DNA from 3 places in the Peribacillus sp. FW305-BF15 genome. Region 3 is predicted to be linked to each of the others. Evidence: riboswitches for the same ligand, from Rfam matches in the RefSeq annotation. Region 3 holds a riboswitch; each other region holds the start of a gene.
What was found. A riboswitch is a leader RNA that binds a small molecule or an ion and turns the genes downstream of it on or off. The one in region 3 is predicted to bind cobalamin.
Positions count from the first base shown of each region.

Region 1 (4,282 bases), on a different contig from region 3:
GATAAGTGAGGTGATCACCCCGATCGGCAGTTCCGATGGGGCAATGATCGTTCGTGCTACAAAATCGGCCAATATCAAGAATCCGCCTCCTATCAACAATGACAACGGAAGCAAATGTTTATGGTCAGGTCCCCAAAGCTTTCGGACAAAATGAGGAATGACCAATCCTACAAAACCAATCGCCCCTGAAACGGCAACGGCTGCCCCTGTCAATGTCGAACCGGCTATCAAGATCCACATTTTCCGCCGCTTGACGTTCACACCTAAGTGTTTTGCCCGGTCTTCCCCGAAAGTCATCGCATTCAATTCTTTTGTATTCATGATTAAGGTCAACGAGCCAATGATAAAAAACGGCAAAATGATTACGATATAATTCCAGCCGCGCATTGAGACGCTTCCCATCAGCCAGCCGATGATTTGTCTTAATTCATCACCCGTCAGCGCAATCATCAATGAAATGAAGGCACTTAAAAACGAGCTGAAAATGATTCCCGTTAAGATGATCGTTTCTACTTTCATCGACCGGTCCATTTTTTTTGCAAAAGTCAGTACGCAGAGCATCGTGAGCACTGAACATAAGATGCTCAATGCCGGAAGAGTATATAAACCGATGAATGGCAGTGATATATTCAAAAATATCGTCAATACGGCGCCGACCGATGCTCCTGATGAAATACCTAATGTGTAAGGATCAGCGAGCGGGTTCCGGAGCAGTCCTTGAAAAGCCGCACCCGCGATCGCAAGTGATGCCCCAACCAAACCAGCGAGCAGCACCCGCGGCAAGCGGATGTTCATCACGATATTCGTAAGCATCACATCCGGATCGGCAGAAATCGGCAAGTGGAAAATCTCCTTGCCGATTATTTGTATAAGTACGGGAATCGGAACTGGCACCGAACCAAAGGAAATGCCTATCGTCATTGCGAATAACAAAATCAACAACGCAATCAAATAGGCAAACGCCCATTTAGTTGTCAAACTGGTTCGGATAGACTGCTTTGGCAAGTTCCTCTACTCCTTCTATTAAGCGTGGACCGGAACGGGTCACCAAGTCAGAATGGACATCAAAGACTTGGCCATTCTTAACAGCATTTACGTCTTGCCATCCTTTTCGGGCCTTCACTCCACTTACTGCATCTTTCGTATAATAACCATACGTTGTAATGATGACATCAGGATTTGCAGCAATCATCGACTCTTCATCAATTTTTGCCCAACCGTCCAATTCAGCAGCCGCATTATCCGCTGAAATAATCTGAAGCATCTCATTCATGAAAGTATTTTTTCCAGGTGTGTATATTTCCGGTGAAGGCGAAACTTCCACTAAAACGGTCTTCCTATCCTCTTTCTTTACGGATTTGGCTTTTTCCTGGATATCCTTGAGCTTCGTTTTCATATCCGCAACGATTTCGTTTGCCTTATCATGTTCTCCCGTTGCCTTTCCAATCATTTCAATAGATTCATAGACTTGGTCAAAGCTTTGTGCATCATTGACTACGAGCACATCTATTCCAGCATCCTTAAGCTGCTGTAAACCCTCATTTGAATTATGGGCACTTGATGCATGCGCAAGAACAAGGTCAGGCTTCATGGAGACAATCAGCTCCGTGTTCATTTCCATTCCGCCAACTTTTTCAATTTCTTTCGTCTCTTCCGGGTAATTATCATTGTCGGAAACACCAACGACCTTTTTACCCAAACCAAGTGCAAAGACCACTTCCGTATTACTTGGTATCAACGAAACGATTTTCTTCGGTTCTTTTTCTATCGTAACTTTTTCCCCACTTGCATCTTTAATCGTAATCGGGAAAGCCTCGTGTTGAGCATGGTTCGTTTGCTCTTTTTCTTTTCCTTCATCAGCAGCACCACCGCAGCCTACCATCATGCCTGCAGTAAGCAACATTAACAGTATCAGACCAAAAATCTTCTTCATTTTCATTCCCCACAATCTTTTTATTTAATTTCTTCATACCTAACAGAGAAAACCAATACTGGAAGATACCCCCCAAAACAAAAGCATCTCCCGTTAAACGGAAGATGCTTGCATGGCAACAATATCAATACGGACTCTTTCTTAGGGTCTGCCACACACCTTCCCATCCGCGTAGGTTACAGGTGTACGAATTCTGGCAGGTCTCCTGGCTCATGGTCATCGTCAACGGCACCTTCCCATATCTCATACAGTGGTACACAGCCGTCAGCTCCCATATACAGTGGCGGGACCGCGTTGGCATTTCACCAACTTCCCTTTTAAGTCATTAAGACACCAAATCGTTCATATGTATATAATTTTCACTGCCTTCATTATACACCATGTAAGAATCGATTATTATATGATTTTTCTGAACAAGTGCGAAATGCCCCTTCACCCTTCAATGCTTTGAAGCATTTTCAATCAGCGACGCAAACCCATTGATCGATAACCCTGGTGAAATCCGAACTCGATGCAGAGCATGCATCCCTTGGTCGCTTGAAGCTCCCCCAGGTTCGGTAGTGACTGCCATCTTGTATCCAGCTTCTTCTGACAGCCTGAGACTCTCTTCGTTATACCGACCAACCGGATAGGAAAGCACTGTCGTGTCCTGGTCGAGGATATGGTCGAACAGCACCTTCGACTGAACCATTTCCGCTTCTTGCTGCTCTGCCGTCATGCGGTTCAGCTCCAAATGGCTGATGGTATGGCTTTCAATTGAAATCCCATCCCTGCTCATCTCCAACATTTGATTTTCAGTCAGGTGATGACCTTTATCAATGGACTTCCCGATCATGAAGACAGTTGCTTTCATATCATGTTCTTTTAATATCGGGAAGGCCTCCGTGTAGTTATCTGTATAGCCATCATCAAAAGTAATCCAGACGCACTTCTCACTTGGCATCCGATTCTCGGTTAAAACGAGGAATGCTTCTTCAGGGGATAATGTATAGTAACCATTCTCCCGAAGCCAAGCCATCTGTGATCGGAATTCCTCCCTTGGAACCCGAAGGCCATTCCCTTCAGAAATACTGTGATACATCAATATCGGAAGCTGGACCGGGGACTCGGCCTTTAACCAGCCTCCCGTATCGATTTGCCCCTCCGAATCCTGCCCGGTCCCATTCTCAGCCGCTTCGGCCACTTCAATGTCATCTTCCGCAATCGGTGCAGCCGTCTTTGTGCCTATCCCCTCTAAAATCCCTTGTGAGCATCCAGGTAAAATCAAAACCCCCAGCAATGCCGCCATCCTTAACACTCTATATTTTTTCACTATCATTCTCCTGAATTTTTTATAGTATAATAGTACCAGAAAACCGCTGATCAATAAAGTATTCCATTTAATGAAAAAAAGAGGAAAAACGAAAACTTAGCGACACACTAAACATTCATGAGGATTTTTTTTCATAAGTATGTGCTATTAGCTTGAAAAGTTTGCCTATAAGAAATATAATAAATAAGTCGTCGACTTTAATATATGTCCCAGTAGCTCAGCAGGATAGAGCGACAGCCTCCTAAGCTGTAGGTCGTAGGTTCGATTCCTATCTGGGACGCTAAAGTTTATAAGCCCTGTTATAATGCGGTTTCTCCGTGTTGTAGCAGGTTTTTTTTCTGTTGATTTTTTGATGGGAAACGCAGGTCCCAAAGCTGAATTATTTCATCAAGTCTTATAGAAATAAAATCTGATTGCAAAACTATGCATAAAGGTTGGAAATATTGGCGAACAACCATACAACTGTTTGAAAGTAAAAAAAGTCTTATTTATGACGTCGATATATACAAATACTGATTTCTGGATATAATCATGTTTTTTTTAAAATATATGTTTTAACCTGTCCCATCCGGGTATACAAATACTGTAAGACATTCTCACCAAAGGAGATGATAGTGCATGATGAGTACAATCAGAAGCCAATGGAACAAAGAGAATGACGCAGCGGTGTTTAGTCCCGGTGATCAGCGTTAGAGTCAATTGAAGAGTTGGAAGATAATCAAGCATGGGAATTACTAGTCTTCTCATCCAAAGGAGGAAGATACGATCATGAGTATTTACAGCCTATGGAATCCAGAGAATGATGAAGCAATTTTCAGTCCGGGTGATCAGAAGCCATTCAGTACGCTCATACGAATAGATTCGGATAAACACACACACACTGACAAAACACTTGAATATGAATTACATGGCACCGTACTGAATGAAATTTAGTCGAAGCAGGAATATACCGAAAAAGGATGGAGCGATTGCTCCATCCTTTTTCATTTATTTATCGAATTTCAGTTTCGCCAAGGCATCTGCCAATGCAGTATTGA
Region 1 is NZ_JBYSYV010000003.1:210,409-214,690, forward strand. It holds gene AC3WLU_RS04360 (FecCD family ABC transporter permease) at 1-1,005, opposite strand, end outside; gene AC3WLU_RS04365 (ABC transporter substrate-binding protein) at 968-1,933, opposite strand; cobalamin riboswitch at 2,112-2,286, opposite strand; gene AC3WLU_RS04370 (polysaccharide deacetylase family protein) at 2,373-3,221, opposite strand; tRNA gene AC3WLU_RS04375 (tRNA-Arg) at 3,452-3,525, shown strand; gene AC3WLU_RS04380 (hypothetical protein) at 4,014-4,178, shown strand; gene AC3WLU_RS04385 (DNA topoisomerase III) at 4,233-4,282, opposite strand, start outside.
Region 1: it holds a riboswitch for cobalamin, as region 3 does, so the genes downstream of both, AC3WLU_RS04365 (ABC transporter substrate-binding protein) here and AC3WLU_RS16390 (YolD-like family protein) in region 3, are expected to answer to the same signal.

Region 2 (4,282 bases), on a different contig from region 3:
GAATACCTGTCCAAGTCCAAGGACTCGATGAAGAAAGTTCGACATTGCTTGAAAAACTCGCCACCTCAGAAAGTAAAATATCTTAAAGAAGTAAAATTCTGCTGAATAGAAACTTTTCAAACCGACAAAATAGATAACATGAATCATTTCCTTTTGAAAGGAGCGAAAAGCATGACACCCGAGCAGGATTATACGGCAGCAAATCTGTCACCGGATTTATTGAATGAACTGAAAAGCTTTGAAAGCAAACTTGGCGAGGAAGCCAATAAAGAATTGATTGTCATCGCCTATGAAAAAGAAAAGGAATCTTTAAATTAAGAAAAAAGACTCAAACACCCTTAATGGGATGGTTGAGTCTTTTTTCGAATGTACAGAAAAAGGCTGCCCAAGTTTTTAATGAGCAACCCTTTTCCTGTATTATTTGCTGAATACGTCGGTTAAGACCGGCACGATTTGTTTTTTACGCGATACAACGCCTTCCAAGACGGCGATGTTATTGTTTAATGAAACGTCATATGCCTTTTCAACCGCATATGCCGCTTTACCAAGGGCCAAGGCAACGGAATCATTAGTCAGGATATCCGTTACGACGAATAGGAACAAGTCCAATTCCTTCACTTCGATGACCGCTTCAATCGCTGCTTCCAATTCTGCTTGCTTAGCAAGGACTTCGTTCGGATCAACGGCATTGACCTGTGCTATTTCCACTTTAGCCATTCCCATGGAGAATTCCTTGGCATCAAGAGTGATGAGCTGGGCAATCGTTTTGTCGCTTAAGTCAGCTCCCGCTTTCAACATTTCCAAGCCATATTTTTCAGCGTCGACTCCTGCAATGGCAGCGAGTTCCATTGCTGCTGCAACGTCCTGCTCCGTGCAAGTCGGCGATTTGAACAATAAAGAATCGGAAATGATGGCAGACAGCATAAGACCTGCGATTGCTTTAGGGACTTCAATGCCGTTTTCTTTATAAATTTTATTTAAGATGGTTGCCGTACAGCCAACTGGTTCTGCACGGTAATATAATGGATCGCTTGTTTCAAAGTTAGCGATACGGTGATGGTCGATAACTTCCAACACACGGACTTGGTCAATATCTTCAGCACTTTGCTGGCGTTCGTTATGATCGACCAGGATTACGCCATCAGCTTCCCCTGCAACTTTTTCCACAAGACGGGGAGCATCGAATTTGAATTGGTCCAATGCATATTGAGTTTCACCATTCACTTCACCCAGACGAACTGGTTCAGCGTTGATACCTAGCTGTTTTTTAAGATCTGCATAAGCGATTGCTGAACAGATTGTGTCTGTATCCGGGTTTTTATGTCCAAAAACTAATACTTTTTCCAAGATTTTATCCCCTTTTTCATAAATATTTTTCCGCGAATCCCCTCAGTGCAATAACGGAGAGCCACCTTTACTAGACACTTTATTTTAACACAAAATCCCGTAAAATCAGCGCTTGATTTATCCATTCCCCCATAAAATCTTTCATTCCCCCACCCTCTTCCATCACTTTGTCAATAGATAAGGGTTGGTTTTTTTCAAATATATTAGTTGAATTATCATCGTATATGGCTTACGATAATATAAGCAGAAATACTAGATATTGATTACATAAACAATTCCAATAACTATATATAGAATTTTTATAATCCAAGGTGCCAGTGATGGCTGAAAAGGGAATCCGGTGTAAACCCGGAACTGTCCCCGCAACTGTAAATGTGACGAAATGAGAAAACCACTGTATAGATCTCTATACGGGAAGGACTCAAAGTAGGATGATCATGAGTCAGGAGACCTGCCTTGAATTTTTCACGTTTCTTATTCTTCGGGGATTGAGATGATGAAACGATAGTATAACGGCTATTTTTTCATGCCTCTTTTATTCTATCGTTTGATCCGCTCAATTCTTTGGGCGGTTTTTTTATTTTAGCGGAAGTTAACAAGGAGGATTATTAATGACTCAAACATATAACTCTACCATAAGTGAAAATGACACAGAAGCGAAATCCATCCAGCTTGAGATGTTATCGAAGGAATTCGAAGGCCGTCTCGATATGGAAAAGTTCAAAAAGCGTTTTACAAAATGGCTTGATCGCAAAAGTGACTCAACCGAAGAACAGGCTTCAAAAAAACTGATTCAGCTCGCTCTTGAAGGCGTGGATATCGATGCCCCGGATTGGACTTTCGTTGCTGCAGCAGAACTGTTGAATACAATGTATAGGGATGCACAAGCCAATCGAGGTTATGAAGGCAAGAGTTATGGCCCATTCTATGAGCTGATCACAGAACTCTCCCAGCTATCGGAAGGTCAGCGTTATCCCATTTATAAACCAGAACTGCTATCTTCATATACAAAAGCGGAAATTGAGGAATTGGGATCGGTGATCGACCCGGAAAAAGATAAATTATTCTCTTACATAGGCATCTACTTATTGAATGACCGTTATCTGGCCCGCCCAAAAAAGGACAAGGTCTTCGAACTGCCGCAAGAACGTTTCATGATCATCGCGATGGAAATCATGCGAATGGAAAAAACGGAGCACCGCCTGCAACTGATAAAAGAAGCATACTGGGCCATGTCCAACCTTTATATGACCGTTGCGACTCCTACACTCTCCAATGCAGGTAAAACACATGGACAGTTAAGCTCCTGCTTTATCGACGCAATTGAAGATTCCATCGACGGAATTTACCTATCAAACTACGATGCGGCAAAAGTATCTAAATTCGGCGGCGGTGTTGGTCTTTACGTCGGTAAGGTTCGCTCGCTTGGTTCAGATATCCGCGGTTTCTCTGGAAACAGTTCCGGCACAACGCCCTGGATTCGACTATTCAACCAGACAGCTGTAAGTGTCGATCAATTGGGGCAACGTAAAGGCGCCATCGCGATTTACTTGGATGCCTGGCATAAAGATATCATGAGCTTCCTCGATTTGAAGACTCAAAACGGGGATGACCGATTAAAAGCACATGATATTTTTACAGGTGTATGCATACCGGATTTATTCATGGAGGCTGTACGCGACAGAAAAGAATGGTATCTTTTCGATCCGCATACCGTTAAGCAAACCCTTGGATTTTCACTTGAAGATCTTTATGACGAAAAGAAAGGCGAAGGAAGCTTCAGGAATCATTATGCACTTGCTGTCGAGGCCGCAGAAAATGGCACGCTTCCAAACTATAGCTTTGAAAAAATCAATGCGATGGACATCATGAAAAGCATCATGATTTCTCAATTAGAAGAAGGCGTACCGTATATGTTCTACCGCGATGAAGTGAATCGGAAGAATCCGAATAAACATAAAGGTATGATTTATTGTTCTAACCTTTGCACGGAGATTGCCCAAAACCTAAGCCCTTCGACGATCACGGATGAATATGAAACAGAAGATGGAGACGTTGTTGTGGTTCGTAAAAGCGGCGATTTCGTTGTCTGCAACCTTTCATCCATTAACTTGCCCCGAGCGGTGGGCAGCGATGTTCTGGAAAGATTGATTCCCATTCAGATCCGTATGCTGGACAATGTCATTGATGTGAATAATCTTCCTGTCAAACAAGCATCCATCTCGAACAAACGGTACCGGGCAATTGGTTTAGGAACGTTTGGATGGCATCATTTACTTGCCACACAGAATATTTATTGGGAATCCGATGAGGCTGTTCGCTATGCAGATGCTTTATACGAAAAGATCGCTTACTTAACTATCAAGGCATCCAACGAACTGGCCAAGGAAAAAGGATCTTACCCATACTTTGAAGGTTCTGATTGGCATACAGGGGACTATTTCGAACTGCGTGACTATACAGATCAAAAATGGCTGGATTTAAAAGCAGACGTGCAGGAGCACGGAACCCGTAATGGCTATTTAATGGCGATTGCCCCCAATTCATCGACAGCCAAAATCGGTAATTCCACGGATGGAATCGATCCTTTGTATGAAATTGAATTTTACGAAGAAAAGAAAAACTTCAAATTCAAGGTGACCGCACCAGGCTTGACGCCAAATACGTATGAATATTATAAAAAGACGCGATTCAATTTGGATCAACTGGAAAGCATCAGGCAGAATGCAGCCCGCCAACGCCATATTGACCAAGCAATCAGCTTTAATCTGTATGTACACAATACAATCAAAGCGAAGGTCCTTTTGGATATCCATTTAACGGCATGGGAAAGCGGGTTGAAATCAACGTATTATGTTCGTTCGACGTCTTCCGAATATGACAATGCCTGCGAAAGCTGTTCAAGTTAACGTCAATCATGACCCAGTAATCTATT
Region 2 is NZ_JBYSYV010000006.1:150,589-154,870, reverse strand. It holds gene AC3WLU_RS08275 (SulP family inorganic anion transporter) at 1-86, shown strand, start outside; gene AC3WLU_RS08270 (hypothetical protein) at 172-318, shown strand; gene AC3WLU_RS08265 (manganese-dependent inorganic pyrophosphatase) at 418-1,347, opposite strand; cobalamin riboswitch at 1,640-1,820, shown strand; gene AC3WLU_RS08260 (ribonucleoside-diphosphate reductase subunit alpha) at 1,959-4,256, shown strand.
Region 2: it holds a riboswitch for cobalamin, as region 3 does, so the genes downstream of both, AC3WLU_RS08260 (ribonucleoside-diphosphate reductase subunit alpha) here and AC3WLU_RS16390 (YolD-like family protein) in region 3, are expected to answer to the same signal.

Region 3 (4,282 bases):
GTGAATTTTTACTTCGCGGATTGTTAGTACAGCAGATGCAGAGATATACGAACGGGTGTTCGGGGTAATTCCGTATATCTATCCGCGTTGGCACGGCAATTGCACGCTCGTTTTATACATTGCGTTGTATTTCGAATACAGAAATCTTTAGCTTTAGTTTACATAATAGAGATTAGTGGTAGTTCTCCCCTATCACAAACCGCGCCATTACTACGTTAGTGTAAACGCAATTATTATCGGATTATACATTATCCATACATCGTTGGTATACCGCAGTTTATACCGTATGCTCTCCGCAAGATGATCCGCCCGTATTGCATACGATAACCCCCTGAGTTTTACCGCGTTATCTCCGGTAGGTAACCCGTGCAGCCTTACGATATATTACCGTTCTCAAAACGTTTTAGGCCGACGTCCGCCAGGAGCACCGTGCAGTAAAAATGTACGCAAAAGTGGTGTTTTGTAACTACCCTTCGCGTAAGTATATCCGTCGATAAACGTTGATATAACGGCATTTATAACCACATTCAGTCGAATTTAGCTAATTTCCGATTATTGGACACCGTTGTGATTCCGTACCCCATCATAAGAGATTGTGCGCCTGCATTATGCGGATTATAGACGTAAGGTCGCCCTTCAGCGCCTGCTTTACTAATGTACTATTTCGAGGTGATTTCGCATTGAGCCATTGCCTCGAATACTTGGCGCGCTCCTTCTCGAAGTCCTTCCGTTGTTCCCAGCGATATAATTGCATTCGTGATACTCCGACTATGTCCGCAATTTCTTGACGTGATAGCCAGCGTCTACGATTTTTCTTCTTATCGAAATACGGCTTCGACATTAATTCTATCGCCATGTAATGACGCCTATCTAACGGCGGAACCTGCGAAGGTTGCTTGCTACGTTTCCTCATGCGTTTCCTCCTCGAATATATAAAAGCCGCCTAATAGGGCAGCCTAATCGTATTTTCTATAACCATTTCTCATCGCCTCAATTATCGCCAGCACCTTTTTATTACCCTTCCTTATTTCATCCTCCCACCATTGCGCTTGTTCTTCTTTTGTTAACTTAAGTAAATCCGAATGAATGATTATGGTAGTATTACCGCTCTTCATCGTATACTCAAAGGGCTTCTTCTTTTCTTCTTCCACGTTAATTCCTCCTAAACACCGTTTCTTACAGCGTTTCTCTAGGAGGGAAGATATAAACCACTATGTCCGTTTTTCTATTCGTGAACCTCCAACGCAATTATCTCCGTCATCTTTACGCGTTCCACTTCGTCAGTTTCCGTTTTAAGCCGTACCTCCCTTTTTATAGGATCAACGTAATGTACGCGTCCAACTATTTCGTAATTAAAGCCGTCCACCCACTTCGTAATCTTCACGGCAAAATTAAATTCCATTGCGTAGCATATACGCTGATCAAACTCTTCGAATTGAAACTCGTCAATAATCGGCTTTTGTTGTCGGTGATAATCCGTGTCCAAGTCACGCAGCATCTTCGTATATTCCGGTAGAAAGGCGGCCGGTGCCCACTTTAGTTTTCCGCGGTCACGTATTGTCATTTCCGTCATTCCCTTCGTTATGGATAACGATATTATAACACGAACAAACGTTCTGTATTTAAAATAAAATAAAAACCCCGACCGAAGTCGAGGCATAATTTATCTTTTTTCAATTTTAATAGAAATTTTATAATCCCAAATTAAATTAGCGATTGATATTGCAAGTACCGATTGAATTATAGGCTGATTAAAGAAATCTAATAAAAAATCCATAGCTATACACGCTCACCTCTCTCCACTTTAAAAATCAAAGTTTTAAGCAGGTCTGGCCTGACTCGTGATTATCCTACTTTGAGGTCACTAAACTGTATCGATGAACACAGCCCGTCACTCATTTCGTCACACTTACAGTTGCGTTAACAGCTCCGGGATTTAACCGGATTTCCCCTTTTCAGCCATCACTGGCACTTTTACTTATATAATTATGAGTCAGATAAACTTATAAAACGCTACTATTTCGACCTTTTAAAATTTATCCACAACTCATTTTCATGAAAATCATACCATATTTAACCTTTTATTTCAATGTTTTCAATAAAAAAACGAAGCCCCCGAAGGAGCCCCTACGTTATTAAGCGCCTGCTTCGGCTGCTTTTGTGATGTTCCGTACTAGGAATTCAGAAAAACGATTCATCTCTTGCTCATCCATTCGACCGCCACCCGAATAATTAACGGTTAGGTTGATTGGTTGGCCACCGCGTCTGTTTCTACGGTTATTTGCTTCCTCACGTGGCAGTACTGTTTCGCCTTTGTGAAGCAATGCCGGATAACTGTCGTAAGGTACGTAGTCAAGTCCCCCATTATGCGCCCGTTGTCCTGCGATTGGGCGGTAGGTATTCTTCTTTTTCGACGACGATGTGCCTGGATTACTATCTCCGAAGGCCTCTGCGATTTTTCTTCCGATTGTTCCGCCAATCTGTACACCGGCCATTCCCGGAATTTTTATATTACTAAGCCATCCGTCAACAGAGGACTTGATCTCCTTACCGGCGGCTGAACCGAGCGCCTTTCCGATCGCAATGCCGATATCCGTAGCTACGTCGACAATGGGCCCTTGCGCATCGCTTAATCCGGCTGCAGCTACTTCCATAAGGAATTTCGTGGATTTCTCCAACTGTTTTCGACCGGTCCCGTCCATCCAATCCCTAAATGCTTCGAACACGTCTTTAATGATAAAGCTTACCTTTGCAGAAAGGCTTGTTTTCGATTTGAACTCGTCAGACGCTGTCAACGCGGAAAACCAGTCGTACACCCTAATTGCGCTGTTCGTCAGGCCGGTTAGGATGTTATCAATCCACTTAGCTCCGATATTCGAAAAGCGTTTTATATCCTCTCCACCCAACCGATCGAGCGCATTGTTTAAGAAATTGGATACTGTTTTCAACGCTGGCTCACCCATATCACGCAGCACTAGTTGGAATTTCTCCTGCACTTGGGCCCATAATCCGAGCGTTGTTCCGCCCATGTCATCGATAAGCTTTGTAGTCATTCCTATACGGTTGAAGTACTTATCTAACGCAGATAGCTGCTGCTCTAATGGTAATTTCTTAATCTCGTTCATAATTTTCCGCGGCATTTCAAATCGCTCAACCATCGACTGTGAATCGCCAGAAAATAACTCACGCAAAGCGAAAACTGATCCTTCAACGCCTTGCATAGGATCGACTGCGGACATACGCTGTGTGAGATCCCACATTTTTTCGAGTTGCCCGATATTTTTCGAAGTTTGAATAAACGACTTAGAATTCCCGTACATATCCTGCGAATTCATAACCGGAGAGTTTGCCGCGAATTTATCGACCATATCCGTATACTGCTTCGATAGCTTTTTGCTGTCGAACATGGCGCCGATGGTTATATTCGACTGCTCAAATTTTGCAGCTTCGAGTACCGTACTTTCGAATACTTTCTTTGCTCCTTCGACGGCAGCGAATCCGGCAGCAACGCCCGCCAGTCCGGCAGTCAATCCGCCAAGTCCTCGAGTCATTGATCCTACACTTCCGCCTATGCTGTTAAAGGTTCGCCCCGTCCGGTTCGTTGTCCGTTCCATCGAATCCATTGCTTTTTGGGTTCTCTTCGTTGCTTTTTCCGCACGGTCCATTCCTGAGACGAATTTATTGCCATCAAGGGAAAGGACTGCTTTTAAATTAAATGCCATTATCGTTCACCTCCAATCCGTCCATATAACGATCTCCTTCCTCGTGGATGCTTTGAGCCTTTTCGAAGTGTAGTCGCGCGGCTTGCGTGTTTCCTTCGTTTACTGCATTACAATACGGAATAAGCTCGTCTAGAATAAGTAGTTTGTTGGCTGCGATTTTACCGACCAGCTCGTCGTCTTTTGCAGACATTAAAGCAAGCCGAGAATCTTTTAACTCGCTTATCAGCTTATTCGATATCTTTGTTCGTCCTGGCTCCGTGATTTTCTGCGCTAGAATCGTAAAACTGATTAAACGTTTCAGTCTTGCGTGTGATAATGCTTGATACTCCATTTCGTCACCCCTTTTTAATTTGCGGCATACGCTCTCCGGACGTTGCCAATCGTCCGTTCATCACGTCTAATACCTTTATTTCTCGAATCGTACGTACTATACTTACGTTAAGGTCGGCGCCGTATTTGATTCGTGTCCAGCGATGAGCTACGGCTGTCGACGTCCTATTTCACACCCGTCATAATGGCGAATGGTGTTATTTGCCATTTCCGGATAAATAAAAAAGACG
Region 3 is NZ_JBYSYV010000014.1:124,749-129,030, forward strand. It holds gene AC3WLU_RS16380 (phBC6A51 family helix-turn-helix protein) at 584-913, opposite strand; gene AC3WLU_RS16385 (hypothetical protein) at 957-1,151, opposite strand; gene AC3WLU_RS16390 (YolD-like family protein) at 1,226-1,564, opposite strand; cobalamin riboswitch at 1,806-1,991, opposite strand; gene AC3WLU_RS16395 (tape measure protein) at 2,136-3,722, opposite strand; gene AC3WLU_RS16400 (hypothetical protein) at 3,712-4,053, opposite strand.